DNA from 3 places in the Shigella sp. SIG6 genome. Region 2 is predicted to be linked to each of the others. Evidence: predicted binding sites of a transcription regulator. Region 2 holds the regulator's gene; each other region holds the start of a gene.
What was found. Region 2 encodes CRP, which controls carbon source genes, mostly activating them, when cyclic AMP is high. Its sites were predicted from a motif close to ATGTGANNNNNNTCACAT; they were not measured.

Region 1: the regulator CRP is predicted to act here: its motif matches at 4,179-4,196, upstream of ydfZ (putative selenium delivery protein YdfZ).
Region 3: the regulator CRP is predicted to act here: its motif matches at 9,293-9,310, upstream of rhaS (HTH-type transcriptional activator RhaS).

What each region holds. Positions count from the first base shown of each region.
Region 1 covers NZ_JBQZXC010000165.1:236-5,789, reverse strand. The annotation lists gene ACUU1M_RS18065 (2-oxo-tetronate isomerase) at 1-362, shown strand, start outside; gene dcp (peptidyl-dipeptidase Dcp) at 407-2,446, opposite strand; gene ydfG (bifunctional NADP-dependent 3-hydroxy acid dehydrogenase/3-hydroxypropionate dehydrogenase YdfG) at 2,583-3,329, shown strand; gene rspR (DNA-binding transcriptional regulator rspR) at 3,418-4,104, shown strand; gene ydfZ (putative selenium delivery protein YdfZ) at 4,282-4,485, shown strand; partial or broken gene ACUU1M_RS18040 (mannitol dehydrogenase family protein) at 4,521-5,554, opposite strand, start outside.
Region 2 covers NZ_JBQZXC010000043.1:7,400-20,736, forward strand. The annotation lists gene ACUU1M_RS09610 (YheV family putative zinc ribbon protein) at 80-280, opposite strand; partial or broken gene kefB (glutathione-regulated potassium-efflux system protein KefB) at 290-2,095, opposite strand; gene kefG (glutathione-regulated potassium-efflux system ancillary protein KefG) at 2,095-2,646, opposite strand; gene ACUU1M_RS09625 (ABC transporter ATP-binding protein) at 2,777-4,690, shown strand; gene ACUU1M_RS09630 (hydrolase) at 4,690-5,712, shown strand; gene ACUU1M_RS09635 (YheU family protein) at 5,706-5,924, shown strand; gene ACUU1M_RS09640 (phosphoribulokinase) at 5,978-6,847, shown strand; gene ACUU1M_RS09645 (OsmC family protein) at 6,902-7,306, opposite strand; gene crp (cAMP-activated global transcriptional regulator CRP) at 7,608-8,240, shown strand; gene ACUU1M_RS09655 (YccS/YhfK family putative transporter) at 8,291-10,381, shown strand; gene argD (bifunctional acetylornithine/succinyldiaminopimelate transaminase) at 10,448-11,668, opposite strand; gene pabA (aminodeoxychorismate synthase component 2) at 11,754-12,317, opposite strand; gene ACUU1M_RS09670 (putative adenosine monophosphate-protein transferase Fic) at 12,349-12,951, opposite strand; gene ACUU1M_RS09675 (YhfG family protein) at 12,941-13,108, opposite strand; gene ppiA (peptidylprolyl isomerase A) at 13,213-13,337, opposite strand, start outside.
Region 3 covers NZ_JBQZXC010000005.1:436-13,772, reverse strand. The annotation lists gene fieF (CDF family cation-efflux transporter FieF) at 1-433, opposite strand, end outside; gene cpxP (cell-envelope stress modulator CpxP) at 581-1,081, opposite strand; gene cpxR (envelope stress response regulator transcription factor CpxR) at 1,231-1,929, shown strand; gene cpxA (envelope stress sensor histidine kinase CpxA) at 1,926-3,299, shown strand; gene yiiM (6-hydroxyaminopurine reductase) at 3,405-4,079, opposite strand; gene kdgT (2-keto-3-deoxygluconate transporter) at 4,228-5,211, opposite strand; gene sodA (superoxide dismutase [Mn]) at 5,471-6,091, opposite strand; partial or broken gene rhaT (L-rhamnose/proton symporter RhaT) at 6,376-7,410, shown strand; gene rhaR (HTH-type transcriptional activator RhaR) at 7,407-8,255, opposite strand; gene rhaS (HTH-type transcriptional activator RhaS) at 8,329-9,165, opposite strand; partial or broken gene rhaB (rhamnulokinase) at 9,453-10,918, shown strand; gene rhaA (L-rhamnose isomerase) at 10,915-12,174, shown strand; gene rhaD (rhamnulose-1-phosphate aldolase) at 12,416-13,240, shown strand; gene rhaM (L-rhamnose mutarotase) at 13,250-13,337, shown strand, end outside.

The sequences.
Region 1 (5,554 bases), on a different contig from region 2:
CTGAAGATACACCCAAATTTTACGGTGCAGGCTTTGTTACTTTCACCGATCAGGCAAAGATGAAAATCCTCAGCGTAAGCCAGCAGTCTCTTGAACGATATTCTGCGGTGAGTGAGAAAGTGGCAGCAGAAATGGCAACAGGTGCCATAGAGCGTGCGGATGCTGATGTCAGTATTGCCATTACCGGCTACGGCGGACCGGAGGGCGGTGAAGATGGTACGCCAGCGGGTACCGTCTGGTTCGCGTGGCATATTAAAGGCCAGAACTACACTGCGGTTATGCATTTTGCTGGCGACTGCGAAACGGTATTAGCTTTAGCGGTGAGGTTTGCCCTCGCCCAGCTGCTGCAATTACTGCTATAACCAGGCTGGCCTGGCGATATCTCCAGGCCAGCCATTGGTGGTGTTTATATGTTCAAGCCACGATGTTGCAGCATCGGCATAATCTGAGGAGCCTTACCGCGCCATTGTCGATGCAGGCGTTCCAGATCTTCGCTGTTACCTCTGGAAAGGATCGCCTCGCGAAAACGCTGCCCATTTTCACGCGTTAATCCGCCCTGCTCAACAAACCACTGGTAACCATCATCGGCCAACATTTGCGTCCACAGATAAGCGTAATAACCTGCAGCATATCCGCCACCAAAAATATGGGCGAAATAACTGCTGCGATAGCGTGGCGGTATAGCAGGAAGATCCATATTTTCCGCCACCAGCGCCCGCAATTCAAAATCATCGACATCCTGCATTGCTTCGTTTTCTTCTAGGCAATGCCAGCGCATATCGAGAAGTGCGGCGCTAAGCAGTTCGCTCATCTCATACCCTTTGTTGAACAGGCTGGCATTACGCATTTTCTGTTGCAGTTCGTCAGGCATTGCTGCCCCGCTCTGATAATGCCGGGCGTAGCGAGCGAATACCTGCGGATGCGTTGCCCAGTGTTCGTTGATTTGCGACGGAAATTCGACAAAATCACGCGGCGTGTTGGTGCCGGAAAGCGTGGCATAACGCTGGCGGGCAAAAAGGCCGTGCAGCGTATGACCAAATTCATGGAATAAGGTTATTACATCATCCCAGAGTAACAACGCAGGCTCACCGGCAGCGGGTTTCTGATAATTGCAGACGTTATAAATTACCGGATGCGTTTCATTAAGCGTTGATTGCTCAACAAAATTGCCCATCCATGCACCGCCGCTTTTTGAATCACGGGCGAAGAAATCACCGTAAAATAACGCCAGTCCCACGCCATTATGATCAAAAATTTCCCACACACGAACGTCAGGATGGTAGACCGGAATATCAAAACGTTCGACAAACTTAATACCGAAGAGCTGATTCGCGGTCCAGAATACACCTTCATTTAACACCGTGTTTAATTCAAAATATGGCTTGAGCTGCGCCTCATCAAGATCAAATTTCTCCCGCCGTACCTGTTCCGCATAAAATGCCCAGTCCCACGGCTGCGCGCTAAACCCGCCCTGCTGCTTATCGATAACCGCCTGTATGGAGGCTAATTCATCGCTCGCACGTTGACGCGCCGCTGGAACAATTTCCCGCATAAAGTTGAGTGCTGCTTCTGGCGTTTTTGCCATCTGATCGGCGATTTTCCATGCGGCATAATGAGGAAAACCAAGCAGTTTCGCCTGCTGTGCGCGAATCTCTACCAGACGTTGAATGATAGCGCGGGTATCATTGGCATCATTTTTTTCCGCTCGCGTCCAGCCCGCAATAAACAGTTTTTCACGCGTCGCACGATCGCGCATTTCGGCAAGCGCCGGTTGTTGGGTGGTATTCAGCAGCGGAATCAGCCATTTGTTATCCAGACCTTTCTCGCGAGCCGCCTCTGCCGCCAGCGCAATCTCTTGCTCACTCATTCCTGCCAGCTGCGCGATATCGTTCACAACCAGACCGCCGGATTTATTTGCTGCAAGTAACCGCTGGTTAAACTGGCTGGTCAGGGTCGCAGCTTCTGTATTCAGTACTTTTAATTTTGCTTTATCAGCTTGTGCAAGTTTGGCTCCGGCAAGGACAAAACGTTGATGAATAACCTCCACCAGGCGGATGGATTCACTATCAAGCCCCAGGGATTCACGGCGCTGCCAGACAGCATCTACCCGCGCGAATAATTCACCGTTCAGATAGATATCATTAGCCAGTTCCGCCAGTTCAGCGGAAAACTGTTCATCAAGACGCTGTAATTCATCATTGGTATGCGCCGCAGTCATCGCAAAAAAGACGCTGGTAACGCGGGTAATTAATTCTCCGCTTTGTTCCAGTGCCAGAATAGTATTGTTGAAATCAGGCGTTTGCGGGTTAAGCGCGATGGCAGCAATTTCTGCCCGCTTTTGTTGCATTCCCTCATCGAATGCCGGGCGATAGTGATGATTGGCAATTTGATCAAAATGAGGAGCCAGATACGGCAGTGTGCTTTGGAAAGGATTCATTGTTGTCATTTTCTTCTCCTGAACGCGAGGTGTTCCATAGCGTAGGCTTACTGATAACGGAGTGCAATCTTGCAAACCAGTATTACCCGCTCTTAAGCATCACGTGCTATGTTATTGACACACAAAAGCGTTGAGGAACAGTGAGATGATCGTTTTAGTAACTGGAGCAACGGCAGGTTTTGGTGAATGCATTACTCGTCGTTTTATTCAACAAGGGCATAAAGTTATCGCCACTGGCCGTCGCCAGGAGCGGTTGCAGGAGTTAAAAGACGAACTGGGAGATAATCTGTATATCGCCCAACTGGACGTTCGCAACCGCGCCGCTATTGAAGAGATGCTGGCATCGCTCCCTGCCGAGTGGAGCAATATTGATATCCTGGTAAATAATGCCGGCCTGGCGTTGGGCATGGAGCCTGCGCATAAAGCCAGCGTTGAAGACTGGGAAACGATGATTGATACCAACAACAAAGGCCTAGTATATATGACGCGCGCCGTCTTACCGGGTATGGTTGAACGTAATCATGGTCATATTATTAACATTGGCTCAACGGCAGGCAGCTGGCCGTATGCCGGTGGTAACGTTTACGGTGCGACGAAAGCGTTTGTTCGTCAGTTTAGCCTGAATCTGCGTACGGATCTGCATGGTACGGCGGTGCGCGTCACCGACATCGAACCGGGTCTGGTGGGTGGCACCGAGTTTTCCAATGTCCGCTTTAAAGGCGATGACGGTAAAGCGGAAAAAACCTATCAAAATACCGTTGCATTGACGCCAGAAGATGTCAGCGAAGCCGTCTGGTGGGTGTCAACGCTGCCTGCTCACGTCAATATCAATACCCTGGAAATGATGCCGGTTACCCAAAGCTATGCCGGACTGAATGTCCACCGTCAGTAATTTTTATACCCGGCGTAACTGCCGGGTTATTGCTTGTCACAAAAAAGTGGTAGACTCATGCAGTTAACTCACTCACAAGCAAGAACGAATGACCGTCGAAACGCAACTTAATCCCACACAGCCTGTCAATCAGCAGATTTATCGTATTCTTCGTCGCGACATTGTCCATTGCCTGATTGCACCAGGCACACCGTTGTCGGAAAAAGAAGTTTCTGTTCGTTTCAATGTGTCACGCCAGCCGGTTCGTGAAGCCTTTATTAAACTGGCGGAAAACGGCCTGATTCAAATTCGTCCGCAGCGTGGCAGCTACGTCAACAAAATTTCCATGGCCCAGGTGCGCAACGGCAGTTTTATCCGTCAGGCCATTGAGTGCGCGGTGGCGCGTCGGGCGGCGAGCATGATTACCGAAAGCCAGTGCTACCAACTGGAACAAAATCTTCACCAGCAACGCATTGCCATTGAGCGCAAGCAACTGGATGATTTTTTTGAACTTGATGACAACTTCCATCAACTCCTGACGCAGATTGCCGACTGTCAACTGGCGTGGGATACCATTGAGAACCTGAAAGCGACCGTTGATCGCGTGCGCTATATGAGTTTCGACCATGTTTCTCCACCAGAAATGCTGTTACGCCAGCATCTTGATATTTTCTCTGCCCTGCAAAAACGTGATGGCGATGCGGTAGAACGTGCAATGACGCAACATTTGCAGGAAATCAGCGAATCCGTGCGCCAGATCCGCCAGGAAAACAGCGACTGGTTTAGCGAAGAGTAATTCATTTACTCTCATCCCATCCGGGATGAGAGGCTTTTCCCCCCGCCTTACGGCTCATGCATGCATCAAAAAAGATGTGAGCTTGATCAAAAACAAAAAATATTTCACTCGACAGGAGTATTTATATTGCGCCCGTTACGTGGGCTTCGACTGTAAATCAGAAAGGAGAAAACACCTATGACGACCTACGATCGTAACCGTAACGCAATCACCACTGGCAGCCGTGTTATGGTTAGCGGCACCGGTCACACTGGCAAGATCCTGTCGATTGATACTGAAGGTCTGACCGCTGAGCAAATCCGCCGCGGAAAAACCGTAGTTGTTGAAGGTTGTGAAGAGAAACTGGCACCTCTGGACCTGATTCGTCTCGGCATGAACTAAGTGTGTGAATGCCGCCGATGGCGGCATTGCTTTTTTTACTTCACGGAATATTTCGCCACGGTCGCTTTCGCGCCATGCGCTAATAAAGACAAGTACGCTTCCGTCACTTTTGCAGTAAACAAGCTATTGTCTGGCAAATCATCACCAAAGATTGCCTTAATCGCCAGCAATGACTGGACGCGCGCTTTCCCTTCGGCACTACTTTGTACAGCCTTCTGAATAACAGGTAACAGTGGGTCACTGATTTCTATCGGATTTCCCTGTTCATCAACACCACCGACATAACGCATCCAACCCGCGACGCCCAGCGCCAGCAGATCGAACTTGCTGTCATGCGCCAGATGCCAGCGAACAGAATCCAACATCCGCTGTGGCAATTTCTGGCTGCCATCCATCGCAATCTGCCAGGTTCGATGACGTAACGCCGGGTTGCTATAGCGTGCAATTAATCGGTTAGCGTAATCTTGCAAATCAACGCCCTGCACTTTCAGCGTCGGCGCTTGTTCCTGCAACATCATGCCATACGCCGCATGACGATAATGTTCATCTTCCATACAGTCATTAATGTGCTGATATCCAGCAAGATAACCCAGATATGCCAAGAATGAATGACTGCCGTTGAGCATGCGCAACTTCATCTCTTCATAAGGCAGCACATCACTAACCAGTTCGGCTCCCGCTTTTTCCCATTCCGGACGTCCGGCTACAAAGTTATCTTCGATAACCCACTGGCGGAAAGGTTCACAGGCAACGCCAGCAGGATCGCGCACACCGGTAAGTTGTTCGATTTTCGCCAGCGTATCCTCTGTCACTGCGGGCACAATACGGTCCACCATTGTTGATGGGAAAGTCACGTTATCTTCGATCCATTGTGCCAGTTTTACATCAACGGCTTGCGCGTAGGAAGTGACAACGTCACGCATAACATGACCGTTTTCTGGCATGTTGTCACATGACATGACGGTAAATGCGGGAAGTCCTGCCGCTTTACGGCGAGCCAGCGCCTCAACAATCACCCCTGTTGCTGTTTTCGGCTGGTGGGGATTTTGCACGTCGGCAGCGACCATCG
Region 2 (13,337 bases):
TGGGAAGAATAGTGGCGCAGATTGTAGCGGAATTCTGCAGCCGTGTACTCACTAGCTTAAAAAAACTCGGCGCATATCGCTAGTCCGGATGAAAAATCCCGATCACTTGCTCATCTTTGCGAACGTGATCGCGGGCTTCTTTGTCTGCTTCTCGCATCTGATGTCCGCACTTAACACATTCAACAATATCAATATTATTTTCGCGCCACATCGCCATTGAATCCTGCGCCTGACAGGCCGGGCATTTTGCGCCCGCTATAAAACGTTTTCGGATTGCCATCCTTACCCTCTACTCAAATTCATCCCAGCCGTCCAGCTGGCGTCGTTCTTGTTGCATTTCACGCTGGAAAATCTCTTCCAGTTCGCGTCGGGCTTCCCTGGCGCGAGAAATTTGTACGGTATCAGCATGCATCGGGATTAACTCCCGCAGCATTCGCATATCCAGGCGGCGAAAATGCAGTTACGCCCGCTGTGCCTGATGCGGATGCATGCCAAGCGTGACCAGCGTCTTGCGCCCCAGCTCTAACGCACTGTAGAATGTTTCACGGGAAAACTGCGTCACCCCTGCCTGTAATAACTCATGCGCTTCCACACGTCCGCGCGCTCGCGCAAGAATATGCAAATGCGGAAAGTGCTGCTGGCATATTTCCACCAGCTTCATGGTGTCTTCCGGCTCGTTACAGGTAATGACGATAGACTCAGCGGCCTCTGCACCCGCAGAACGTAAAAGATCGACCTGCGTGGCGTCGCCGTAATAAACTTTGTAGCCATATTTACGCATCAGGTTAACGGCGCTGATATCCCGCTCCAGCACGGTAATGCGCATTTTATTTGCCATCAGCAAACGACCAATCACCTGACCAAAACGCCCGAAGCCCACGACAATGACCTGGGGTTTATCATCGTTGACCCACGGTTTTTCGTCTTCTTCTTCCGGTCCGTTAAACTGGCGGGATAGCCATTTATCCACCAGCTTCATCAGCAACGGCGTGGTCATCATGGAAAGCGTCACCGTCACCAGCAACAGCGCCATCTGGTCGCCCTGGAATAAACGTTGTGAAGAAGCGGTAGAAAAGAGGACAAAGGCAAACTCACCGCCCTGACTCAACACGCCAGCAAACTGCATCCGCTCTGAGCTACGCACGCCATACAATCGCGCCAGCAGATACAGCACGAGAATTTTCACCGCCACCAGCACAACCACGCTTATCACTACCCACAACAGATGGGTATAAAGCACCCCGAGGTTGAGCGACATGCCGACAGAGATAAAGAACAAACCGAGCAGCAAGCCTTTGAAGGGATCGATAGCCGTTTCCAGTTCATGGCGATATTCACTTTCCGCCAGCAGCACGCCCGCAATAAATGTACCGAGCGCCATCGACAGCCCCAGCGCATCCATAAACAATGCGGAACCCAACACCAGCAGCAGCGTCGCGGCGGTGAACACTTCCCGCACGCCAGAAGCTGCAATAAAGCGGAATACCGGACGCAGTAAATAGCGCCCACCAATCAGCATGCCGACAAACGCCAGCACCTTCATGCCGATCTTCATCCAGTCGAAATGTTCGTCTGCCGACCCCGCCAACAACGGCACTAACGCCAGTGCTGGGATCACTGCCAGATCCTGAAACAGCAGAACCGAAAACCCGAGCTGGCCGGATTCGCTGCGATTCATCCCTTTCTCACGCATCAATTGCAACGCCATTGCAGTTGAAGACATCGCAAGGCCAATGCCACCGACCACCGCCGCCTGCCAGGCGAAATCCGTCAGCATCAATAATCCCGCCAGCAACGCCGCGCTTAACAGCACCTGTGCCGCGCCTACGCCAAAAATCGAACGCCGCAGTTGCCAAAGTTTGGAGGGATTCAACTCAAGGCCGATGATAAACATCAGGAATACCACGCCGAGTTCCGAAAAGTGGAGGATCTCATCGACGTCGCTAATAAACACCAGCCCCCACGGGCCAATTGCAATCCCTGCCAGCAAATATCCCAACACAGCGCCAATCCCCAGCCGCGATGCCAACGGCACCGCAGCCACCGCCGCGAAGAGAAACAGCACTCCTGCGAGTAAAAAATCGGAACCTTCCATCAGCGGCCTCCTGGAGACAGCGGATTTGCCAACCAGTCACCGTAGGCTCTGGCGTGGCTCGCCAGCTCCTTTGCGCTTTGCCGTCTCGCCCAGTAAATAATGATGGGACTTAACCAATGCATCCGGCACATGCCCGCCGCCAGTTCAAAGGGGCGCAGCACATCGCTCATCGGGTAGCGATTCAGCGCGTCATAACGGTAAGCACTTTCCGGCTCGCCGGTGGTAATCACGTTACGCCAGTACTTTCCCTCCAGTTGGTTTCCTCCCGGCCCGCTGGCAAAACCACGACTTAATACCCGGTCCAGCCACTCTTTCAGTAGCGCCGGGCAGCTATAGGTATAAAGAGGATGCTGAAAGACAATCACCTCGTGCTCGCGCAGTAATGCCTGCTCACGGGGGATATCAATAAAAAAATCGGGATAGTGCGCGTAAAGGTCGTGCACGGTAACATTGCTGAGCTGCGTGGCCGGTTTAAGCAGTACCCGGTTTGCCACCGAGTCCTGAGATTCCGGATGGGCATACAGCAGCAAAACTTTCGCTGGCTGAGACATCATCCCCCTCCCGGTATGGTTTTTGTGTATAGTCGCTGTTTTGGGCTACCATTGCGCCCGGTGCGGCAGCTCGCCCATACATTACATTATCATAATGATAAGTTAACATAGTCTGAACATACGGCGCCTTATGATTGTTTTCTCCTCGTTACAAATTCGTCGCGGCGTGCGCGTCCTGCTGGATAATGCCACCGCCACCATCAACCCCGGGCAGAAAGTCGGCCTGGTGGGTAAAAACGGCTGTGGTAAATCTACCCTGCTGGCATTGCTGAAAAATGAAATCAGCGCCGACGGCGGCAGCTACACCTTTCCGGGAAGCTGGCAACTGGCGTGGGTGAATCAGGAAACGCCAGCGTTACCGCAAGCGGCGCTGGAATATGTCATTGACGGCGACCGTGAATATCGTCAACTGGAAGCGCAGCTGCACGACGCCAACGAACGTAACGACGGGCACACCATTGCGACCATTCATAGCAAGCTGGATGCTATTGACGCATGGAGTATTCGCTCCCGTGCCGCCAGCCTGCTGCACGGCCTCGGTTTCAGCAATGAACAACTGGAGCGCCCGGTAAGTGATTTCTCCGGTGGCTGGCGTATGCGTCTTAACCTTGCCCAAGCGCTGATTTGCCGTTCAGACTTGCTGCTGCTCGACGAACCGACTAACCACCTCGATCTCGATGCCGTTATCTGGCTGGAAAAATGGTTGAAGAGCTATCAGGGCACGCTGATCCTGATCTCTCACGACCGCGACTTCCTCGATCCGATCGTTGATAAAATTATTCATATCGAACAACAAAGCATGTTCGAGTACACCGGCAACTACAGTTCGTTTGAAGTACAGCGCGCCACCCGTCTGGCGCAGCAACAAGCGATGTACGAAAGCCAGCAGGAACGCGTGGCACATCTGCAAAGTTATATCGATCGTTTCCGTGCCAAAGCCACCAAAGCGAAGCAGGCCCAGAGCCGCATTAAGATGCTGGAACGTATGGAGCTGATTGCCCCCGCACACGTCGACAACCCGTTCCGCTTTAGCTTCCGCGCGCCGGAAAGCCTGCCAAATCCGTTACTGAAGATGGAAAAGGTCAGCGCAGGCTATGGCGATCGCATTATTCTCGACTCGATTAAATTGAATCTGGTCCCCGGCTCGCGCATTGGTCTGTTAGGCCGCAACGGCGCAGGTAAATCGACATTAATCAAACTGTTAGCCGGTGAACTTGCGCCAGTCAGCGGTGAAATTGGTCTGGCGAAAGGGATCAAGCTCGGCTACTTCGCCCAGCATCAACTTGAATACCTGCGCGCCGACGAATCACCTATTCAACATCTGGCACGTTTAGCGCCGCAGGAGCTGGAACAAAAACTGCGTGACTACCTCGGCGGCTTTGGTTTCCTGGGCGATAAAGTAACCGAAGAAACGCGCCGCTTCTCCGGTGGGGAAAAAGCCCGCCTGGTGCTGGCATTAATTGTCTGGCAGCGTCCGAATCTGCTGCTGCTCGACGAACCGACTAACCACCTTGACCTCGACATGCGTCAGGCACTCACCGAAGCATTAATCGAGTTTGAAGGCGCGCTGGTTGTCGTTTCGCACGACCGTCATTTGCTGCGTTCCACCACTGACGATCTCTACCTGGTTCACGATCGTAAAGTCGAACCGTTCGACGGCGATCTGGAAGATTATCAACAGTGGTTGAGCGACGTACAAAAGCAGGAAAACCAGACCGACGAAGCGCCAAAAGAGAACGCGAACAGCGCCCAGGCACGTAAAGATCAGAAGCGTCGGGAAGCGGAGCTGCGTGCGCAAACCCAGCCGCTGCGTAAAGAGATTGCCCGTCTGGAAAAAGAGATGGAGAAGCTGAACGCGCAACTGGCGCAGGCGGAAGAGAAACTCGGCGACAGCGAACTGTATGACCAGAGCCGTAAAGCGGAGTTGACCGCCTGCCTGCAACAGCAAGCCAGCGCCAAATCCGGCCTGGAAGAGTGCGAAATGGCGTGGCTGGAAGCCCAGGAGCAGCTTGAGCAGATGCTGCTGGAAGGCCAAAGCAACTGATGGCGCAGATAACGACGACCGATGCCAATGAATTTAGCAGCAGTGCTGAATTCACCCCTATGCGCGGCTTTAGCAATTGTCATCTACAAACTATGCTGCCGCGTTTGTTTCGTCGTCAGGTGAAATTCACCCCGTACTGGCAGCGGCTGGAGTTGCCCGACGGCGATTTTGTCGATCTCTCGTGGAGTGAAGACCCCGCACAGGCGAAACATAAACCGCGTTTAGTGGTGTTTCACGGGCTGGAAGGCAGTCTCAATAGCCCTTACGCCCACGGTCTGGTTGAGGCGGCGCAAAAGCGCGGCTGGCTGGGCGTGGTGATGCATTTTCGCGGATGCAGCGGTGAACCAAACCGTATGCACCGCATTTACCATTCGGGCGAAACCGAAGACGCCAGTTGGTTTTTACGCTGGCTGCAACGCGAATTTGGTCATGCGCCAACGGCTGCCGTCGGCTATTCGCTCGGCGGTAATATGCTGGCCTGTTTGCTGGCAAAGGAAGGCAATGATCTCCCGGTTGATGCGGCGGTGATTGTCTCTGCGCCGTTTATGCTGGAAGCCTGTAGCTATCATATGGAAAAGGGCTTTTCCCGCGTTTATCAGCGTTACTTGCTGAACCTGTTAAAAGCCAATGCCGCGCGCAAGCTGGCAGCCTACCCCGGAACGCTGCCGATTAATCTCGCGCAGTTAAAATCGGTACGTCGCATCCGTGAATTTGACGATCTAATCACCGCCAGAATTCACGGCTACGCCGACGCTATCGACTATTATCGTCAGTGTAGCGCCATGCCGATGCTGAACCGGATCGCCAAACCGACGCTGATTATTCACGCCAAAGACGATCCGTTTATGGATCATCAGGTGATCCCAAAACCGGAAAGTCTCCCCTCGCAGGTGGAGTATCAACTGACTGAACATGGCGGTCATGTTGGCTTTATTGGCGGTACATTACTTCATCCGCAAATGTGGCTGGAGTCACGCATTCCTGACTGGTTAACAACGTATCTGGAGGCGAAATCATGTTGATTCCGTGGCAAGACCTCTCCCCCGAAACGCTGGAAAATTTAATTGAAAGCTTTGTGTTACGTGAAGGCACCGATTATGGTGAACATGAGCGTACACTTGAACAGAAAGTCGCCGACGTCAAACGCCAGCTACAGTGCGGAGAAGCGGTGCTGGTATGGTCGGAGCTGCACGAAACGGTCAATATTATGCCGCGCAGTCAGTTTCGCGAATAACCTGCAACCGTCGGCGGACGAGATAATAGTGATAGCTAAGTCATGGAGTTACTATGTCTGCCAAACATCCGGTCATTGCGGTAACAGGATCCAGCGGCGCGGGGACCACCACCACCAGCCTCGCGTTTCGTAAAATATTCGCGCAGTTAAATCTGCATGCAGCTGAGGTGGAAGGCGACAGTTTTCACCGTTACACCCGCCCGGAAATGGACATGGCGATCCGCAAAGCGCGCGACGCCGGGCGGCATATCAGCTACTTCGGCCCCGAAGCGAACGACTTCGGCCTGCTGGAACAAACCTTCATTGAATACGGTCAGAGCGGCAAAGGGAAATCTCGCAAATATCTGCATACCTACGACGAAGCCGTACCCTGGAATCAGGTACCGGGAACATTCACCCCCTGGCAACCTTTACCAGAACCCACTGATGTACTGTTTTATGAAGGTTTACACGGCGGCGTAGTCACGCCACAGCATAACGTTGCGCAGCATGTGGACTTACTGGTCGGCGTAGTGCCTATCGTTAACCTTGAGTGGATTCAAAAACTGATCCGCGACACCAGCGAGCGCGGGCACTCACGAGAAGCAGTAATGGACTCGGTAGTGCGTTCAATGGAAGACTATATCAACTACATCACACCGCAGTTTTCCCGCACCCATCTTAACTTCCAGCGCGTTCCCACCGTCGACACTTCAAACCCGTTCGCGGCAAAAGGTATCCCGTCGCTGGATGAAAGCTTTGTGGTGATCCATTTTCGTAATCTGGAAGGGATCGATTTCCCTTGGCTGCTGGCGATGTTGCAAGGCTCATTCATTTCCCACATCAATACGTTAGTGGTACCTGGCGGCAAAATGGGGCTGGCAATGGAATTAATTATGCTGCCGCTGGTGCAACGATTGATGGAAGGAAAGAAAATCGAGTAACTTTACTATTATGCCGGATAAAATACTATCCGGCTTCACAACGGGATAGTTAAGTCACGCGGCAACCACTTCATACGAGTGAGTAATATTCACCGCTTTTTCCAGCATCAACGCCACTGAACAATATTTCTCGGCAGAGAGATCAACCGCACGCGCAACCGCTGCGTCTTTCAGGTCGCGACCGGTGACGATAAAATGCAGATTAATGTGCGTAAACAGGCGTGGTGCCTCTTCGCGGCGTTCAGAGGTCAATTTTACTTCACAATCGACCACATCCTGACGCCCTTTTTGCAGGATCGAAACCACATCGATGGCACTGCAACCACCCGCCGCCATCAACACCATTTCCATCGGACTTGGTGCTTTATCGCCTGAGTTGCCGTCCATTAAAATCTGGTGACCAGAGGCGGATTCGCCCAGAAAAGTTAACCCTTCGACCCACTTCACTCGCGCTTGCATTTTTGCTACTCCACTGCGTCAATTTTCCTGACAGAGTACGCGTACTAACCAAATCGCGCAACGGAAGGCGACCTGGGTCATGCTGAAGCGAGACACCAGGAGACACAAAGCGAAAGCTATGCTAAAACAGTCAGGATGCTACAGTAATACATTGATGTACTGCATGTATGCAAAGGACGTCACATTACCGTGCAGTACAGTTGATAGCCCCTTCCCAGGTAGCGGGAAGCATATTTCGGCAATCCAGAGACAGCGGCGTTATCTGGCTCTGGAGAAAGCTTATAACAGAGGATAACCGCGCATGGTGCTTGGCAAACCGCAAACAGACCCGACTCTCGAATGGTTCTTGTCTCATTGCCACATTCATAAGTACCCATCCAAGAGCACGCTTATTCACCAGGGTGAAAAAGCGGAAACGCTGTACTACATCGTTAAAGGCTCTGTGGCAGTGCTGATCAAAGACGAAGAGGGTAAAGAAATGATCCTCTCCTATCTGAATCAGGGTGATTTTATTGGCGAACTGGGCCTGTTTGAAGAGGGCCAGGAACGTAGCGCATGGGTACGTGCGAAAACCGCCTGTGAAGTGGCTGAAATTTCGTACAAAAAATTTCGCCAATTGATTCAGGTAAACCCGGACATTCTGATGCGTCTGTCTGCACAGATGGCGCGTCGTCTGCAAGTCACTTCAGAGAAAGTGGGCAACCTGGCGTTCCTCGACGTGACGGGCCGCATTGCACAGACTCTGCTGAACCTGGCAAAACAACCAGATGCTATGACTCACCCGGACGGTATGCAAATCAAAATTACCCGTCAGGAAATCGGTCAGATTGTCGGCTGTTCTCGTGAAACCGTGGGACGCATTCTGAAGATGCTGGAAGATCAGAACCTGATCTCCGCACACGGTAAAACCATCGTCGTTTACGGCACTCGTTAATCCCGTCGGAGTGGCGCGTTACCTGGTAGCGCGCCATTTTGTTTCCCCCGATGTGGCGCAGACTGATTTATCACCCCGATATCAACTATGCACTTCGACAAACGCTGGTGCTATGTTTGCCCGTGGCCGTTGGGTTAATGCTTGGCGAATTACGATTCGGTCTGCTCTTCTCCCTCGTTCCTGCCTGTTGCAATATTGCGGGCCTTGATACGCCTCATAAACGTTTTTTCAAACACTTAATCATTGGTGCGTCGCTGTTTGCCACCTGTAGCTTACTGACACAGCTGCTACTGGTAAAAGATGTTCCCCTGCCCTTTTTGCTGACCGGATTAACGCTGGTACTTGGCGTCACTGCTGAGCTGGGGCCATTGCACGCAAAATTGCTTCCTGCATCGCTGCTCGCCGCCATTTTTACCCTCAGTCTGGCGGGATACATGCCGGTCTGGGAACCATTGCTCATCTATGCGTTGGGCACTCTCTGGTACGGATTGTTTAACTGGTTTTGGTTCTGGATCTGGCGCGAACAACCGCTGCGCGAGTCACTAAGTCTGCTGTACCGTGAACTGGCAGATTATTGTGAAGCCAAATACAGCCTGCTTACCCAGCACACCGATCCTGAAAAAGCGCTGCCACCGCTGCTGGTGCGCCAGCAAAAAGCGGTCGATTTAATTACTCAGTGCTATCAGCAAATGCATATGCTTTCCGCGCAAAACAATACCGATTACAAGCGGATGCTGCGTATTTTCCAGGAGGCGCTGGATTTGCAGGAACATATTTCGGTCAGTTTGCATCAGCCGGAAGAGGTGCAAAAACTGGTCGAGCGTAGCCATGCGGAAGAAGTTATCCGCTGGAATGCGCAAACCGTCGCCGCTCGCCTGCGCGTGCTGGCTGATGACATTCTTTACCATCGCCTGCCAACGCGTTTTACGATGGAAAAGCAAATTGGCGCACTGGAAAAAATCGCCCGCCAGCATCCGGATAATCCGGTTGGGCAATTCTGCTACTGGCATTTCAGCCGCATCGCCCGCGTGCTGCGCACCCAAAAACCGCTCTATGCCCGTGACTTACTGGCCGATAAACAGCGGCGAATGCCGTTACTTCCGGCACTGAAAAGTTATCTGTCACTAAAGTCTCCGGCGCTACGCAATGCCGGACGACTCAGTGTGATGTTAAGCGTTGCCAGCCTGATGGGCACCGTGCTGCATCTGCCGAAGTCGTACTGGATCCTGATGACGGTATTGCTGGTGACACAAAATGGCTATGGCGCAACCCGTCTGAGGATTGTGAATCGCTCCGTGGGAACCGTGGTCGGGTTAATCATTGCGGGCGTAGCGCTGCACTTTAAAATTCCCGAAGGTTACACCCTGACGTTGATGCTGATTACCACCCTCGCCAGCTACCTGATATTGCGCAAAAACTACGGCTGGGCAACGGTCGGTTTTACTATTACCGCAGTGTATACCCTGCAACTGTTGTGGCTGAACGGTGAGCAGTACATCCTTCCACGTCTTATCGATACCATTATTGGTTGTTTGATTGCTTTCGGTGGTACCGTCTGGCTGTGGCCGCAGTGGCAGAGCGGGTTATTGCGTAAAAACGCCCATGATGCTTTAGAAGCCTATCAGGAAGCGATTCGCTTGATTCTGAGCGAGGACCCGCAACCAACGCCACTGGCCTGGCAGAGAATGCGGGTAAATCAGGCGCATAACACTCTGTATAACTCATTGAATCAGGCGATGCAGGAACCGGCATTCAACAGCCATTATCTGGCAGATATGAAACTGTGGGTAACGCACAGCCAGTTTATTGTTGAGCATATTAATGCCATGACCACGCTGGCGCGGGAACACCGGGCATTGCCACCTGAACTGGCACAAGAGTATTTACAGTCTTGTGAAATCGCCATTCAGCGTTGTCAGCAGCGACTGGAGTATGACGAACCGGGTAGTTCTGGCGATGCCAATATCATGGATGCGCCGGAGATGCAGCCGCACGAAGGCGCGGCAGGTACGCTGGAGCAGCATTTACAGCGGGTTATTGGCCATCTGAACACCATGCACACCATTTCGTCGATGGCATGGCGTCAGCGACCGCATCACGGGATTTGGCTGAGTCGCAAGTTGCGGGATTCGAAGGCGTAATACAGGCTAAACCATCGGATAAGGCATTCACGCCGCATCCGACATATTTTGCCTGATGCGTCTTATTTACGCCCCAACCACCTTCGCCACCGCGTGGGCGAAACGTTGCATCCCTTCATCGATATCCGCATCTTCCACCACCAGCGACGGTGCTAAACGCATCACATCCGGTCCGGCATTCAGCACCATTACGCCAACCTCTGCACCCGCATACAGGAAATCACGCGCCCGACCTTTGTAGTGTGGTTTCAGCTCCGCGCCAATTAACAGCCCTATACCGCGAATATCGCTAAACACATCGTACTGCTGATCGATCTTCTGCAAATGGTCAACAAAACGCTGGCGTTTCGCCTGAATGCCTTCCAGCACTTCAGGGGTATTGATGATATCAAACGCCGCGCCCGCTACTGCACAGGCCAGAGGATTACCGCCGTAGGTGGAACCGTGAGAACCAGGATGAAACGCAGAAGCAATTTCCGCCGTGGTCAGCATGGCGCTAATCGGGAAGCCGCCGCCTAACGCTTTCGCAGAAGTCAGAATATCCGGCGTCACACCGTAGTACCTGTAAGCAAACAAATCGCCAGTCCGCCCCATCCCGCACTGCACTTCATCAAACACCAATAATGCCTGATGTTGATCGCACAGCTCGCGCAAGCCCTGCAAAAACTCTGGCGTCGCTGCCGTCACACCGCCCTCGCCCTGGATCGGCTCAACCACCACCGCACAGGTGTGATCATCCATCACCGCTTTCACTGCATGGAGATCGTTAAAGGGAACGTGGATGATGTCTGCCGGTTTCGGCCCAAAGCCGTCGGAATATTTTGGCTGCCCACCCACCGAAACGGTAAACAGCGAGCGACCATGAAAAGCGTTATGGAAGGCAATAATTTTGGTTTTGAACGGGCTATGACGCGCACAGGCGTAATGGCGTGCCAGTTTAAAGGCGGTTTCGTTAGCTTCCGTGCCGGAGTTCATAAACACCACGCGTTCGGCAAACGTCGCCTCAATCAGTTTGCGCCCAAGACGCAGCGCCGGTTCATTGGTGAAAACGTTACTGATATGCCACAGAGTTTCGCCCTGGGTTTTTAACGCGTTCACCAGCGCAGGATGGCAATGGCCCAACGCCGTAACTGCAATGCCTCCCGCGAAATCGACATACTCCTTGCCTTGCTGATCCCAGATTCGGCTGCCCTGACCTTTTACCGGAATAAACTCTGCCGGAGCATAAATCGGCAGGATCACTTCATCGAAAGTCGCGCGTGTAATTGCTGTTTGTTCAATTGCCATCTCATGATCACCCTGTTACGCATAAATAAATGTGAAATTATAATCACAAAATATGCATAAAAAATCACTGAATGGCAATCGGAAATCAGAGATACAGGAAATTAGCCAGCAGTTGATGTCCTTGTTCGCTAAGAATACTTTCTGGATGGAACTGCACACCTTCCAGATCCCACTGGCGATGGCGAATCCCCATAATCTCGCGGGTTTCGCTCCAGGCCGTCACGTCAAAGCACGCTGGTAATGAGTCAGGTTCCACCACCAGCGAATGGTAGCGTGTCACGGTAAGTGGATTTGCCAGCCCCCGAAATACGCCCTCACCGCTATGTGTAATCGGCGAGGTTTTGCCGTGCATGACCTTTGCGGCGCGCACAACTTTGCCGCCAAATGCCTGCGCCATTGCCTGATGACCGAGGCAGACACCAAGAATCGGCAAGCGCCCGGCATAGTGGCGAATAACGTCAAGGGAGATCCCGGCTTCATCTGGCGTACAGGGGCCAGGTGAGATGACAATTTTTTGTGGTTTAAGGGCGTCGATATCCGCCAGCGTCAACGCATCGTTGCGCTTAACCAGCACATCCGCCCCCAGTTCACAAAAGTACTGGTAGAGGTTCCAGGTAAAAGAATCGTAGTTATCTATAAGCAGGATCATGGCGGCTCCGGTACGAAAGAACCGCGCTATTTTACTCAGATTCCCCGGCTTCGCTTACCACTTTGCTAAATATCATCTGCAGTGCGGTGAGATCCCCCATTGCCCCACTCTGATTTGCCTGATTCCAGGCCTCTTTTTCGATACCCTGCCAGCTCAGTTGATATCCAGCATGAATCGCCAGTTGCTCGAAGAAGATCCGCTGTGCCAGACCACTTCCCACCCGGAAGGGATGCAGCACGTTGATTTCACAATAGTAATGCGCCAGCCGCTCGACGAACTTCGCTTTCTCCAGGCCAACCAGATAACCTTCTTCCTCCAGATCCTGCATCAGGGCATTGCCCTCTTTTTCGATATAAGCAAAGTGGCAGAACGGCGTATCGCCCTGATAAATATCAACTTCACGCAGTTGCCCTGCCCAGTCGAAAATATCCTGGTACAGCTGGCGATGGATAGTGCGCAAATGCGGTAAACCGCGCACCAGCGGACCAAGCTCAATGGTCGCAGCACGCAGCGCCGTCATTTCGTAAGCGGCCTGTTCCAGCCGCTGCTGCTGGCGGATGTTCAGCCGGTTACGCATGATATCAAGGCCAGGATAAAGATACGGATCGCGCCCTTCGCCGAATTTATCGCTCATAGTGCCTCCTCAGCTCTTCAAGGCGCGCTAAAGCCTCTGCGGCAGTAAGAGTGACTAAAGGCATCTCGACGCCTTCAAGACGGCGACTGGCCTGGAAATTACGATTACGCTGAAGCTCCCAGAGACGGGACTTTTGCTTATCGGTGAGTTTCTTCACTTGATGCCTCCCTGAACGTGTCCATTTGCCACAAGTATAAGCGGCAAATCCGGGTTACGCCGGGAGAGCAGAAGCGCGGGCAAGATTGCCCGCGCGAGAAATCATTACGGCAGGACTTTAGCGGAAAGGATAACTACCGGTTTTGACGGCACATTCTGGTACGGACCAACATCATGAGTCGGCACCTGGGAAATCTTATCGGCAACGTCCATGCCTTTCACCACTTTAC
Region 3 (13,337 bases), on a different contig from region 2:
GGCTTTGCGTCCGGCGCACCACCCACCGCTGAAACGAGACAAGGATAATCGTACAAATTAGCGCCACAATTGTCACGATAACCCCGACGCCTGGATCTGTCATCGGTGTTGGAGATACCAGATGTTGAATACCCGTCAAAAACAGGAATAGTGCCGAACCGGAGATAAACATACTTTGCGCCAGCGCCGCGAGGGACTCAGCTTTACCGTGACCAAACGAGTGATTATCGTCGGCAGGTTGCAGGGAATATCGCACCACCAGTAAATTCGTCAACGACGCGCCGATATCCACCAGCGAATCCACCAGCGCGGCGAGAATACTCACCGACCCGGTATACCACCATGCAAAAATTTTAATCAGCAATAGCAACGAAGCCATCGCCGTCGCAGCAATCGCCGCCCGACTGACCAGCCGTCCATAAGATTGATTCATAAATACTCCCGCTATCAACTGACGCTAGTATAACGGAAGCAAATCATCTGCAATGCATTAAGCAGCAGGCAAATTGAGGATAAAAAAAACCCCACATCATGTGGGGGAAGACAGGGATGGTGTCTATGGCAAGGAAAACAGGGTTTACTACTGGGAACGTGAGTTGCTACTACTCAATAGCTTCAACGATGAACTTTTTTGCCATTGCGTCACGTCACGCAACTGCTCCATTCGTTGTTGATGTTTCTCGTTTAAAACCGCTTGCTGCTCCGGCGTTAACAGGCGATACATTTGGTTGCGGACTTTTGCCATCTCAACCTGACGAGCAATTTGCTCATTCGCCATTTTTTCTGCCTGTGCGCGCACAGCGTTTTCATCAAAATTTTCTGCGGTGACAAGGCGATGCATTGTCTCCAGTTCGCTAACATTAACAGGAGGCTGTTCGTGCCGGGCCTGTTGCATAAGATCTCGCATCTGCTGACGCTGATGTTCGGTTAAACTTATGCCGTCGAACATATGGCTCTGCGTACTGCGCTGCGTAAGTTCTTCACCCGGATGCCAGTTATCGCCAGAACCGACTTCAGCAGCGTGGCTTAATGAACTGACTGCCAGCGTTGAGGCCATGACGGCAGCGGTAACTATGCGCATCATTTGCTCCCAAAATCTTTCTGTCGCGATTCAACGATAGAGAGTTTACGATTCAGGCTGCAAACATGCGTCAGGGGGTGTAAAACAACGTAAAGTCATGGATTAGCGACGTCTGATGACGTAATTTCTGCCTCGGAGGTATTTAAACAATGAATAAAATCCTGTTAGTTGATGATGACCGAGAGCTGACTTCCCTATTAAAGGAGCTGCTCGAGATGGAAGGCTTCAACGTGATTGTTGCCCACGATGGGGAACAGGCGCTTGATCTTCTGGACGACAGCATTGATTTACTTTTGCTTGACGTAATGATGCCGAAGAAAAATGGTATCGACACATTAAAAGCACTTCGCCAGACACACCAGACGCCTGTCATTATGTTGACGGCGCGCGGCAGTGAACTTGATCGCGTTCTCGGCCTTGAGCTGGGCGCAGATGACTATCTCCCGAAACCGTTTAATGATCGTGAGCTGGTGGCACGTATTCGCGCGATCCTGCGCCGTTCGCACTGGAGCGAGCAACAGCAAAACAACGACAACGGTTCACCGACACTGGAAGTTGATGCCTTAGTGCTGAATCCAGGCCGTCAGGAAGCCAGCTTCGACGGGCAAACGCTGGAGTTAACCGGTACTGAGTTTACCCTGCTCTATTTGCTGGCACAGCATCTGGGTCAGGTGGTTTCCCGTGAACATTTAAGCCAGGAAGTGTTGGGCAAACGCCTGACGCCTTTCGACCGCGCTATTGATATGCACATTTCCAACCTGCGTCGTAAACTGCCGGATCGTAAAGATGGTCACCCGTGGTTTAAAACCTTGCGTGGTCGCGGCTATCTGATGGTTTCTGCTTCATGATAGGCAGCTTAACCGCGCGCATCTTCGCCATCTTCTGGCTGACGCTGGCGCTGGTGTTGATGTTGGTTTTGATGTTACCCAAGCTCGATTCACGCCAGATGACCGAGCTTCTGGATAGCGAACAGCGTCAGGGGCTGATGATTGAGCAGCATGTCGAAGCGGAGCTGGCGAACGATCCGCCCAACGATTTAATGTGGTGGCGGCGTCTGTTCCGGGCGATTGATAAGTGGGCACCGCCAGGACAGCGTTTGTTATTGGTGACCACCGAAGGCCGCGTGATCGGCGCTGAACGCAGCGAAATGCAGATCATTCGTAACTTTATTGGTCAGGCCGATAACGCCGATCATCCGCAGAAGAAAAAGTATGGCCGCGTGGAACTGGTCGGTCCGTTCTCCGTGCGTGATGGCGAAGATAATTACCAACTTTATCTGATTCGTCCGGCCAGCAGTTCTCAATCCGATTTCATTAACTTACTGTTTGACCGCCCGCTATTACTGCTGATTGTCACCATGTTGGTCAGTACGCCGCTGCTGTTGTGGTTGGCCTGGAGTCTGGCAAAACCGGCGCGTAAGCTGAAAAACGCTGCCGATGAAGTTGCCCAGGGAAACTTACGCCAGCACCCGGAACTGGAAGCGGGGCCACAGGAATTCCTTGCCGCAGGTGCCAGTTTTAACCAGATGGTCACCGCGCTGGAGCGCATGATGACCTCTCAGCAGCGTCTGCTTTCTGATATCTCTCACGAGCTGCGCACCCCGCTGACGCGTCTGCAACTGGGTACGGCGTTACTGCGCCGTCGTAGCGGTGAAAGCAAGGAACTCGAGCGTATTGAAACCGAAGCGCAACGTCTGGACAGCATGATCAACGATCTGTTGGTGATGTCACGTAATCAGCAAAAAAACGCGCTGGTTAGCGAAACCATCAAAGCCAACCAGTTGTGGAGTGAAGTGCTGGATAACGCGGCGTTCGAAGCCGAGCAAATGGGCAAGTCGTTGACAGTTAACTTCCCGCCTGGGCCGTGGCCGCTGTACGGCAATCCGAACGCCCTGGAAAGTGCGCTGGAAAACATTGTTCGTAATGCTCTGCGTTATTCCCATACGAAGATTGAAGTGGGCTTTGCGGTAGATAAAGACGGTATCACCATTACGGTGGACGACGATGGTCCTGGCGTTAGCCCGGAAGATCGCGAACAGATTTTCCGTCCGTTCTATCGGACCGATGAAGCACGCGATCGTGAATCTGGCGGTACAGGATTGGGGCTGGCGATTGTTGAAACCGCCATTCAGCAGCATCGTGGCTGGGTGAAGGCAGAAGACAGCCCGCTGGGCGGTTTACGGCTGGTGATTTGGTTGCCGCTGTATAAGCGGAGTTAAACTCCGCATTTGTAGGCAGGATAAGGCGTTTACGCCGCATCCGGCATTTGAGCAGGATGCCTGATGCGACGCTGATAGCGTCTTATCAGGCCTACACTCCGGGGGTTATTTTCCCCACAACCGGCGGGAAAAATCTTCGATCTTGCCGCTCAGTCGGCGCTTTTGCATCGTCCACGTCCAGCTTTTCGATAACCCGGCGGCGGAGAGTAAACGGTGATACTGATCGTCATCAAACGGCATATGCCATGCGATGGCGGCAGCCTCCTGCACGGTCACATCGCTGACACGGGAAACCAACTCCAGCGGCGCGTCCGCAGACACTTTCCCTGGCGCTATCACGCTATACAACCACCCCACCTTACCTGTGTTTTGCATCAACTGCGCTATATCGCTGATATCAAAATGGTAATTGAGTTTATAGCAAGGCGAGCGCGGCTGGCTGACCTGAATTAATGCCTCTCCCCAGCGGAAAATATCGCCCATATGAACATTACTTTCCGTGAGACCGTCGGTTGAGAGATTTTCGCCAAACGCAGGCGCAACAAACAACTCCGCCTGTTCCGGAAATTCCCGCACCCAGTAGAGATAGTGCTCACGAGGATAATGACACAGCGCTCTGTCTGGCCCGCCGTGAACCTTTTTCTCCGCCTGCTCGTCACCTTCCAGCCCCAGCTCCGTCAGCATCAACTCACCATCAACCTGGATTTTGGCAATTGCGCTGGGTTTGCCTTCGGGATAAGCCTGAATCTTGCCTGTGTATACATCAACCGGATATCGCATCTGTTCCCTCTCCACGAGAAATTTCCCCATTAGACCATATTTATTTTATGTCAGCCGTGCTGTTTTCGCGGTAAGTATCCAGGCAGGAACTCAATAGCAAACCGGACGAACGTTAGTTCATCCGGCTGTGGGGATTAAGGAAGCAGGTTTATTTCACCGTACCTAAAATTTCGATTTTCGCTGCTCTGGCTTTGACTTTACGTGACCAGATAGAGGTAAGAATTGGCACCAGAATCGAAGTCACAATGACCGCCGTCGCTACCAGCGAAGTTGCTGCCGGAGCCATCGGTTTAAACGCAGGCACCATTTCTGCAATCAGCACAGGTGTCGCTACCGCGGCCCCTGCGGAACTGGAAGCGGCAATTCCGGCAGTGCCATCGCCACCGCCAATCAATTTATCGGCGATAATCAACGGAATACCGGTCACGATAATTACTGCCACACCCAACAGGATCCCCAGCAAACCAGTCTGGGCAATCACAGTCAAATCAATGGTATTGCCCAGCGCGAAGGCAAAGAATGGAATCAGCGTTTGCACCGCTTTGCTGAAAAATTCTCGTAATTCAGGGTCAAGATTCCCCAGGGCAAAGCCCACCAGGAACGGTAATACTGCGCCGACGAAAACATGCGGTTCAAACGAGGCAATCCCGGCAGTGCCCAGAATAATCATCGTCATGAGCGGCCCGGACTCCAACGACATCAACACAAATGCCCCAGCTTCTTCTTTCGTACCGTACTGCTGCATGATGGAAGCGTAAAGTCCGCCGTTGGTCATATCCATCGCCGCCACCAGCGCCAGCGTTGAAAGTCCGGCAAAGAATCCAACTTCAACACCATGTTCCGGAATAATGCGCGAGGCAATTGCCGCAACCACCCACGCGACGGCAATTTTAGTTACCACCAGCGTACCGGATTTACGCAGTACCGTTCCCGTCGCGCTTAATTTTATTGACGCCCCCATGCAAAAAAACCACACCGCCAGAATGGGCACCGTACCGGTAATCATCCCGTTGGTGAATGATCCAAAATATTTCCCCGCCCCCGGCGAGAAGGTGTGGCACAGTGCGCCAAGGAATAGCGGGACGAGCATCATCCCCCCCGGGATTTTCTCAATCGAGCGTTTTATCTGCATTTCCATCACCTGTCGGCATATTTTTAAGGGCTGATGCGTAATTCCTCAATGGAGCATCAGTGTTGATGGAAACGAAGATAGACATTCATTTAATCAATAAAAGTGATCAAAACCACATCAATTGAAATGCTGTTTTATTTTTATAGGATTATTGTTTTTATTTTGGAATTGATCACAAAAAAACCACCGCCGTTGGCGATGGTTCATTTTTTAAGCTGATATGCGGCCTATACGCCTCATTGCAGCAGGCGGCAAATGATTATTTTTTCGCCGCAAAACGTGCCGCTGCTTCGTCCCAGTTCACCACGTTCCAGAACTCTTTGATGTAGTCCGGACGGCGGTTCTGGAATTTCAGGTAGTAAGCATGTTCCCACACATCCAGGCCCAGAATCGGGAAGCCGGAAGCGCCAGAAATAGCTTCACCCATCAGCGGAGAATCCTGGTTAGCAGTAGAAACCACCGCCAGTTTATCGCCTTTCAGCACCAGCCATGCCCAGCCGGAACCAAAGCGGGAAGCTGCCGCTTTTTCAAATTCTGCTTTGAAGTTATCAACGGAGCCGAAGTCACGTTCGATAGCCGCTTTCAGGTCACCCTGCAGGGTGGTGCCTTTTTTCAGACCTTTCCAGAACAGGCTGTGGTTAGCGTGACCGCCAGCGTTGTTGCGCAGTACGGTTTTCTTGTCTGCTGGCAGCTGGTCCAGTTTGGTGATCAGCTCTTCAACCGGCAGGTTGGCAAATTCTGGCAGGCTTTCCAGCGCCGCGTTGGCGTTGTTTACGTAGGTCTGATGGTGTTTGGTGTGGTGGATTTCCATGGTCTGCTTATCGAAGTGCGGTTCCAGGGCATCGTAAGCATACGGCAGGGATGGCAGGGTATAGCTCATATTCATCTCCAGTATTGTCGGGCGGCCGATTGTTAATGCCGCGTAAGCAGTTGGTTCATTATAGTTAATTAAATGATATTGAAAATGATTATCAATGCCGTACTTTTCGTAAGGGTATGGTTTTGCAGGAAAATGCCCGAGATGTGAAGCAAATCACCCACTTAATGCCGTGATTGCCAGTAAATCGACAACGGCGGCAACAGGCGAAAGGTTAATCGACAGCACGATTTTTACACTCATCTCGTCGGAGATGTGAAGCGACGAAAAATGATGAGGATAAGAAGATGAGTAACGCGATTACGATGGGGATATTTTGGCATTTGATCGGCGCGGCCAGTGCAGCCTGTTTTTACGCTCCGTTCAAAAAAGTAAAAAAATGGTCATGGGAAACCATGTGGTCAGTCGGTGGGATTGTTTCGTGGATTATTCTGCCGTGGGCCATCAGCGCCCTGTTACTACCGGATTTCTGGGCGTATTACAGCTCGTTTAGTCTCTCTACGCTGCTGCCTGTTTTTCTGTTCGGCGCTATGTGGGGGATCGGTAATATCAACTATGGCCTGACCATGCGTTATCTCGGCATGTCGATGGGAATTGGCATCGCCATTGGCATTACGTTGATTGTCGGTACGCTGATGACGCCAATTATCAACGGCAATTTCGATGTGCTGATTAACACCGAAGGCGGACGCATGACGTTACTCGGCGTTCTGGTGGCGCTGATTGGCGTAGGGATTGTAACTCGAGCCGGGCAGTTGAAAGAGCGCAAGATGGGCATTAAAGCCGAAGAGTTCAATCTGAAAAAAGGGCTGGTGCTGGCGGTGATGTGCGGCATTTTCTCTGCCGGGATGTCCTTTGCGATGAACGCCGCAAAACCGATGCATGAAGCCGCTGCCGCACTTGGCGTCGATCCACTGTATGTCGCTCTGCCAAGCTATGTTGTCATCATGGGCGGCGGCGCGATCATTAACCTCGGTTTCTGTTTTATTCGTCTGGCAAAAGTGAAGGATTTGTCGCTAAAAGCCGACTTCTCGCTGGCAAAACCGCTGATCATTCACAATGTGTTACTCTCGGCACTGGGCGGGTTGATGTGGTATCTGCAATTCTTTTTCTATGCCTAGGGCCACGCCCGCATTCCGGCGCAGTATGACTACATCAGTTGGATGCTGCATATGAGTTTCTATGTATTGTGCGGCGGTATCGTCGGGCTGGTGCTGAAAGAGTGGAACAATACAGGACGCCGTCCGGTAACGGTGTTGAGCCTCGGTTGTGTGGTGATTATTGTCGCCGCTAACATCGTCGGCATCGGCATGGCGAATTAATCTTTCTGCGAATTGAGATGACGCCACTGGCTGGGCGTCATCCCGGTTTCCCGGGTAAACACCACCGAAAAATAGTTACTATCTTCAAAGCCACATTCGGTCGAAATATCACTGATTAACAGGCGGCTATGCTGGAGAAGATATTGCGCATGACACACTCTGACCTGCCGCAGATATTGATTGATGGTCATTCCAGTCTGCTGGCGAAATTGCTGACGCAAAACGCGCTCACTGCACGATGCCTCATCACAAAATTTATCCAGCGCAAAGGGACTTTTCAGGCTAGCCGCCAGCCGGGTAATCAGCTTATCCAGCAACGTTTCGCTGGATGTTGGCGGCAACGAATCACTGGTGTAACGATGGCGATTCAGCAACATCACCAACTGCCCGAACAGCAACTCAGCCATTTCGTTAGCAAACGGCACATGCTGACTACTTTCATGCTCAAGCTGACCGATAACCTGCCGCGCCTGCGCCATCCCCACGCTACCTAAGCGCCAGTGTGGTTGCCCTGCGCTGGCGCTAAATCCCGGAATCGCTCCCTGCCAATCAAGATTCAGCTTCAGCCGCTCCGGGCAATAAATAATATTCTGCAAAACCAGATCGTTAACGGAAGCGTAGGAGTGTTTATCGTCAGCATGAATATAAAAGAGATCGCCACGGGTAATGCGATAAGGACGATCGTTGAGTACATGCAGACCATTACCGCGCCAGACAATCACCAGCTCACAAAAATCATGTGTATGTTCGGCAAAGACATCTTGCGGATAACGGTCAGCCACAGCGACTGCCTGCTGGTCGCTGGCAAAAAAATCATCTTTGAGAAGTTTTAACTGATGCGCCACCGTGGCTACCTCGGCCAGAGAACGAAGTTGATTATTCGCAATATGGCGTACAAATACGTTGAGAAGATTCGCGTTATTGCAGAAAGCCATCCCGTCCCTGGCGAATATCACGCGGTGACCAGTTAAACTCTCGGCGAAAAAGCGTCGAAAAGTGGTTACTGTCGCTGAATCCACAGCGATAGGCGATGTCAGTGACGCTGGCCTCGCTGTGGCGTAGCAGATGTCGGGCTTTCATCAGTCGCAGGCGGTTCAGGTATCGCTGAGGCGTCAGTCCCGTTTGCTGCTTAAGCTGCCGATGTAGCGTACGCAGTGAAAGAGAAAATTGATCCGCCACGGCATCCCAATTCACCTCATCGGCAAAATGGTCCTCCAGCCAGGCCAGAAGCAAGTTGAGACGTGATGCGCTGTTTTCCAGGTTCTCCTGCAAACTGCTTTTACGCAGCAAGAGCAGTAATTGCATAAACAAGATCTCACGACTGGCGGTCGAGGGTAAATCATTTTCCCCTTCCTGCTGTTCCATCTGTGCAACCAGCTGTCGCACCTGCTGCAATACGCTGTGGTTAACGCGCCAGTGAGACGGATACTGCCCATCCAGCTCTTGTGGCAGCAACTGATTCAGCCCGGCGAGAAACTGAAATCGATCCGGCGAGCGATACAGCACATTGGTCAGACACAGATTATCGGTATGTTCATACAGATGCCGATCATGATCGCGTACGAAACAGACCGTGCCACCGGTGATGGTATAGGGCTGCCCATTAAACACATGAATACCCGTGCCATGTTCGACAATCACAATTTCATGAAAATCATGATGATGTTCAGGAAAATCCGCCTGCGGGAGCCGGGGTTCTATCGCCACGGACGCGTTACAAGACGGAAAAAAATCCACACTATGTAATACGGTCATACTGGCCTCCTGATGTCGTCAACACGGCGAAATAGTAATCACGAGGTCAGGTTCTTACCTTAAATTTTCGACGGAAAACCACGTAAAAAACGTCGATTTTTCAAGATACAGCGTGAATTTTCAGGAAATGCGGTGAGCATCACATCACCACAATTCAGCAAATTGTGAACATCATCACGTTCATCTTTCCCTGGTTGCCAATGGCCCATTTTCCTGTCAGTAACGAGAAGGTCGCGAATTCAGGCGCTTTTTAGACTGGTCGTAATGAAATTCAGCAGGATCACATTATGACCTTTCGCAATTGTGTCGCCGTCGATCTCGGCGCATCCAGTGGGCGCGTGATGCTGGCGCGTTACGAGCGTGAATGCCGCAGCCTGACGCTGCGCGAAATCCATCGTTTTAACAATGGGCTGCATAGCCAAAACGGTTATGTCACCTGGGATGTGGATAGCCTGGAAAGTGCCATTCGCCTTGGATTAAACAAGGTGTGCGAGGAAGGGATTCGTATCGATAGCATTGGGATTGATACCTGGGGCGTGGACTTTGTGCTGCTCGACCAACAGGGTCAGCGTGTGGGCCTGCCCGTTGCTTATCGCAATAGCCGCACCAATGGCCTGATGCCGCAGGCACAACAGCAACTCGGCAAACGCGATATTTATCAGCGTAGCGGCATCCAGTTTCTACCCTTCAATACGCTTTATCAGTTGCGTGCGCTGACGGAGCAACAACCTGAACTTATTCCACACATTGCTCACGCTCTGCTGATGCCGGATTACTTCAGTTATCGCCTGACCGGCAAGATGAACTGGGAATATACCAATGCCACCACCACACAACTGGTCAATATCAATAGCGACGACTGGGACGAGTCGCTACTGGCGTGGAGCGGGGCCAACAAAGCCTGGTTTGGTCGCCCGACGCATCCGGGTAATGTCATTGGGCACTGGATTTGCCCGCAGGGTAATGAGATTCCGGTGGTCGCCGTTGCCAGCCATGATACCGCCAGCGCGGTTATCGCCTCGCCGTTAAACGGTTCACGCGCCGCTTATCTCTCTTCTGGCACCTGGTCATTGATGGGCTTCGAAAGCCAGACGCCATTTACCAATGACACGGCGCTGGCAGCCAACATCACCAATGAAGGCGGGGCGGAAGGTCGCTATCGGGTGCTGAAAAATATTATGGGCTTATGGCTCAGCGAGTGCTTCAGGAACGGCAAATCAACGATCTCCCGGCGCTTATCGCCGCGACACAGGCACTTCCGGCCTGCCGCTTCATCATCAATCCCAATGACGATCGCTTTATTAATCCTGACGAGATGTGCAGCGAAATTCAGGCTGCGTGTCGGGAAACGGCGCAACCGATCCCGGGAAGTGATGCTGAACTGGCGCGCTGTATTTTCGACAGTCTGGCGCTGCTGTATGCCGATGTGTTGCATGAGCTGGCGCAGCTGCGCGGTGAAGATTTCTCGCAACTGCATATTGTCGGCGGCGGCTGCCAGAACACGCTGCTCAACCAGCTATGCGCCGATGCCTGCGGTATTCGGGTGATCGCCGGGCCTGTTGAAGCCTCAACGCTCGGCAATATCGGCATCGAGTTAATGACGCTGGATGAACTCAACAATGTGGATGATTTCCGTCAGGTCGTCAGCACCACCGCGAATCTGACCACCTTTACCCCTAATCCTGACAGTGAAATTGCCCACTATGTGGCGCAGATTCACTCTACACGACAGACAAAGGAGCTTTGCGCATGACCACTCAACTGGAACAGGCCTGGGAGCTGGCGAAACAGCGTTTCGCGGCGGTGGGGATTGATGTCGAGGAGGCGCTGCGCCAACTTGATCGTTTACCCGTTTCAATGCACTGCTGGCAGGGCGATGATGTTTCCGGTTTTGAAAACCCGGAAGGTTCGCTGACCGGGGGGATTCAGGCCACAGGCAATTATCCGGGCAAAGCGCGTAATGCCAGTGAGCTACGTGCCGATCTGGAACAGGCTATGCGGCTGATTCCGGGGCCGAAACGGCTTAATTTACATGCCATCTATCTGGAATCAGATACGCCAGTCTCGCGCGACCAGATCAAACCAGAGCACTTCAAAAACTGGGTTGAATGGGCGAAAGCCAATCAGCTCGGTCTGGATTTTAACCCCTCCTGCTTTTCGCATCCGCTAAGCGCCGATGGCTTTACGCTCTCGCATCCCGACGACAGCATTCGCCAGTTCTGGATTGATCACTGCAAAGCCAGCCGTCGCGTTTCGGCCTATTTTGGCGAGCAACTCGGCACACCATCGGTGATGAACATCTGGATCCCGGATGGTATGAAAGATATCACCGTTGACCGTCTCGCCCCGCGTCAGCGTCTGCTGGCAGCACTGGATGAGGTGATCAGCGAGAAGCTAAACCCTGCGCACCATATCGACGCCGTTGAGAGCAAATTGTTTGGCATTGGCGCAGAGAGCTACACGGTTGGCTCCAATGAGTTTTACATGGGGTATGCCACCAGCCGCCAGACTGCGCTGTGCCTGGACGCCGGGCACTTCCACCCGACTGAAGTGATTTCCGACAAGATTTCCGCCGCCATGCTGTATGTGCCGCAGTTGCTGCTGCACGTCAGCCGTCCGGTTCGCTGGGACAGCGATCACGTAGTGCTGCTGGATGATGAAACCCAGGCAATTGCCAGTGAGATTGTGCGTCACGATCTGTTTGACCGGGTGCATATCGGCCTTGACTTCTTCGATGCCTCTATCAACCGCATTGCCGCGTGGGTCATTGGTACACGCAATATGAAAAAAGCCCTGCTGCGTGCGTTGCTGGAACCTACCGCTGAGCTGTGCAAGCTGGAAGCGGCGGGCGATTACACTGCGCGTCTGGCACTGCTGGAAGAGCAGAAATCGTTGCCGTGGCAGGCGGTCTGGGAAATGTATTGCCAACGTCACGATACGCCAGCAGGTAGCGAATGGCTGGAGAGCGTGCGGGCTTATGAGAAAGCGATTTTGAGCCAGCGTGGGTAAACACTGCCGGATGCGGCACGAGCGCCTTATCCGGCCTACGGGTCGAATGTCCATGCGGGCTGTCACCCTCACCCCGGCCCTCTCCCTGAAAGGGCGAGGGAGAAAAACATAGCCTCGTGCGGCAACGGAGCTGAACACCGCTCCGGACAGTCCCCTCGCCCCTACGGGGAGAGGGTTAGGGTGAGGGGAACAAGCCGCACCATGTCTAAACAAGGCAACCTAATTTACAGGAACACAGAACATGCAAAACATTACCCAGTCCTGGTTTGTCCAGGGAATGATCAAAGCCACCACCGATGCCTGGCTGAAAGGCTGGGACGAGCGCAACGGCGGCAACCTGACGCTGCACCTGGATGACGCCGATATCGCGCTTTATCACGACAACTTCCACCCACAACCGCGCTATATTCCGCTCAGCCAACCCATGCCTTTACTGGCAAATACGCCGTTTATTGTCACCGGCTCCGGCAAATTCTTCCGTAACGTCCAGCTCGATCCTGCAGCTAACTTAGGCGTCGTAAAAGTCGACAGCGATGGCGCGGGCTACCATATTCTCTGGGGGTTAACCAACGAAGCCGTTCCAACTTCTGAACTTCCGGCTCACTTTCTCTCCCACTGCGAGCGCATTAAAGCCACCAACGGTAAAGATCGGGTGATCATGCACTGCCACGCCACCAACCTGATCGCCCTCACCTATGTACTGGAAAACGACACCGCGGTCTTTACTCGCCAACTGTGGGAAGGCAGCACCGAATGTCTGGTAGTATTCCCGGATGGCGTTGGCATTCTGCCGTGGATGGTGCCCGGCACGGACGAAATCGGCCAGGCGACCGCACAAGAGATGCAAAAACATTCGCTGGTGTTGTGGCCCTTCCACGGTGTGTTCGGTTCCGGACCGACGCTGGATGAAGCCTTTGGTTTAATCGACACCGCAGAAAAATCAGCACAAGTATTAGTGAAGGTTTATTCGATGGGCGGCATGAAACAGACCATCAGCCGTGAAGAGTTGATAGCGCTCGGCAAGCGCTTCGGCGTTACACCACTAGCCAGTGCGCTGGCGCTGTAAGGAGCAAACATGATCCGCAAAGCCTTTGTCATGCAGGTAAACCCCGACGCCCACGAAGAGTATCAGCGTCGGCATAATCCCATCTGGCCGGAACTGG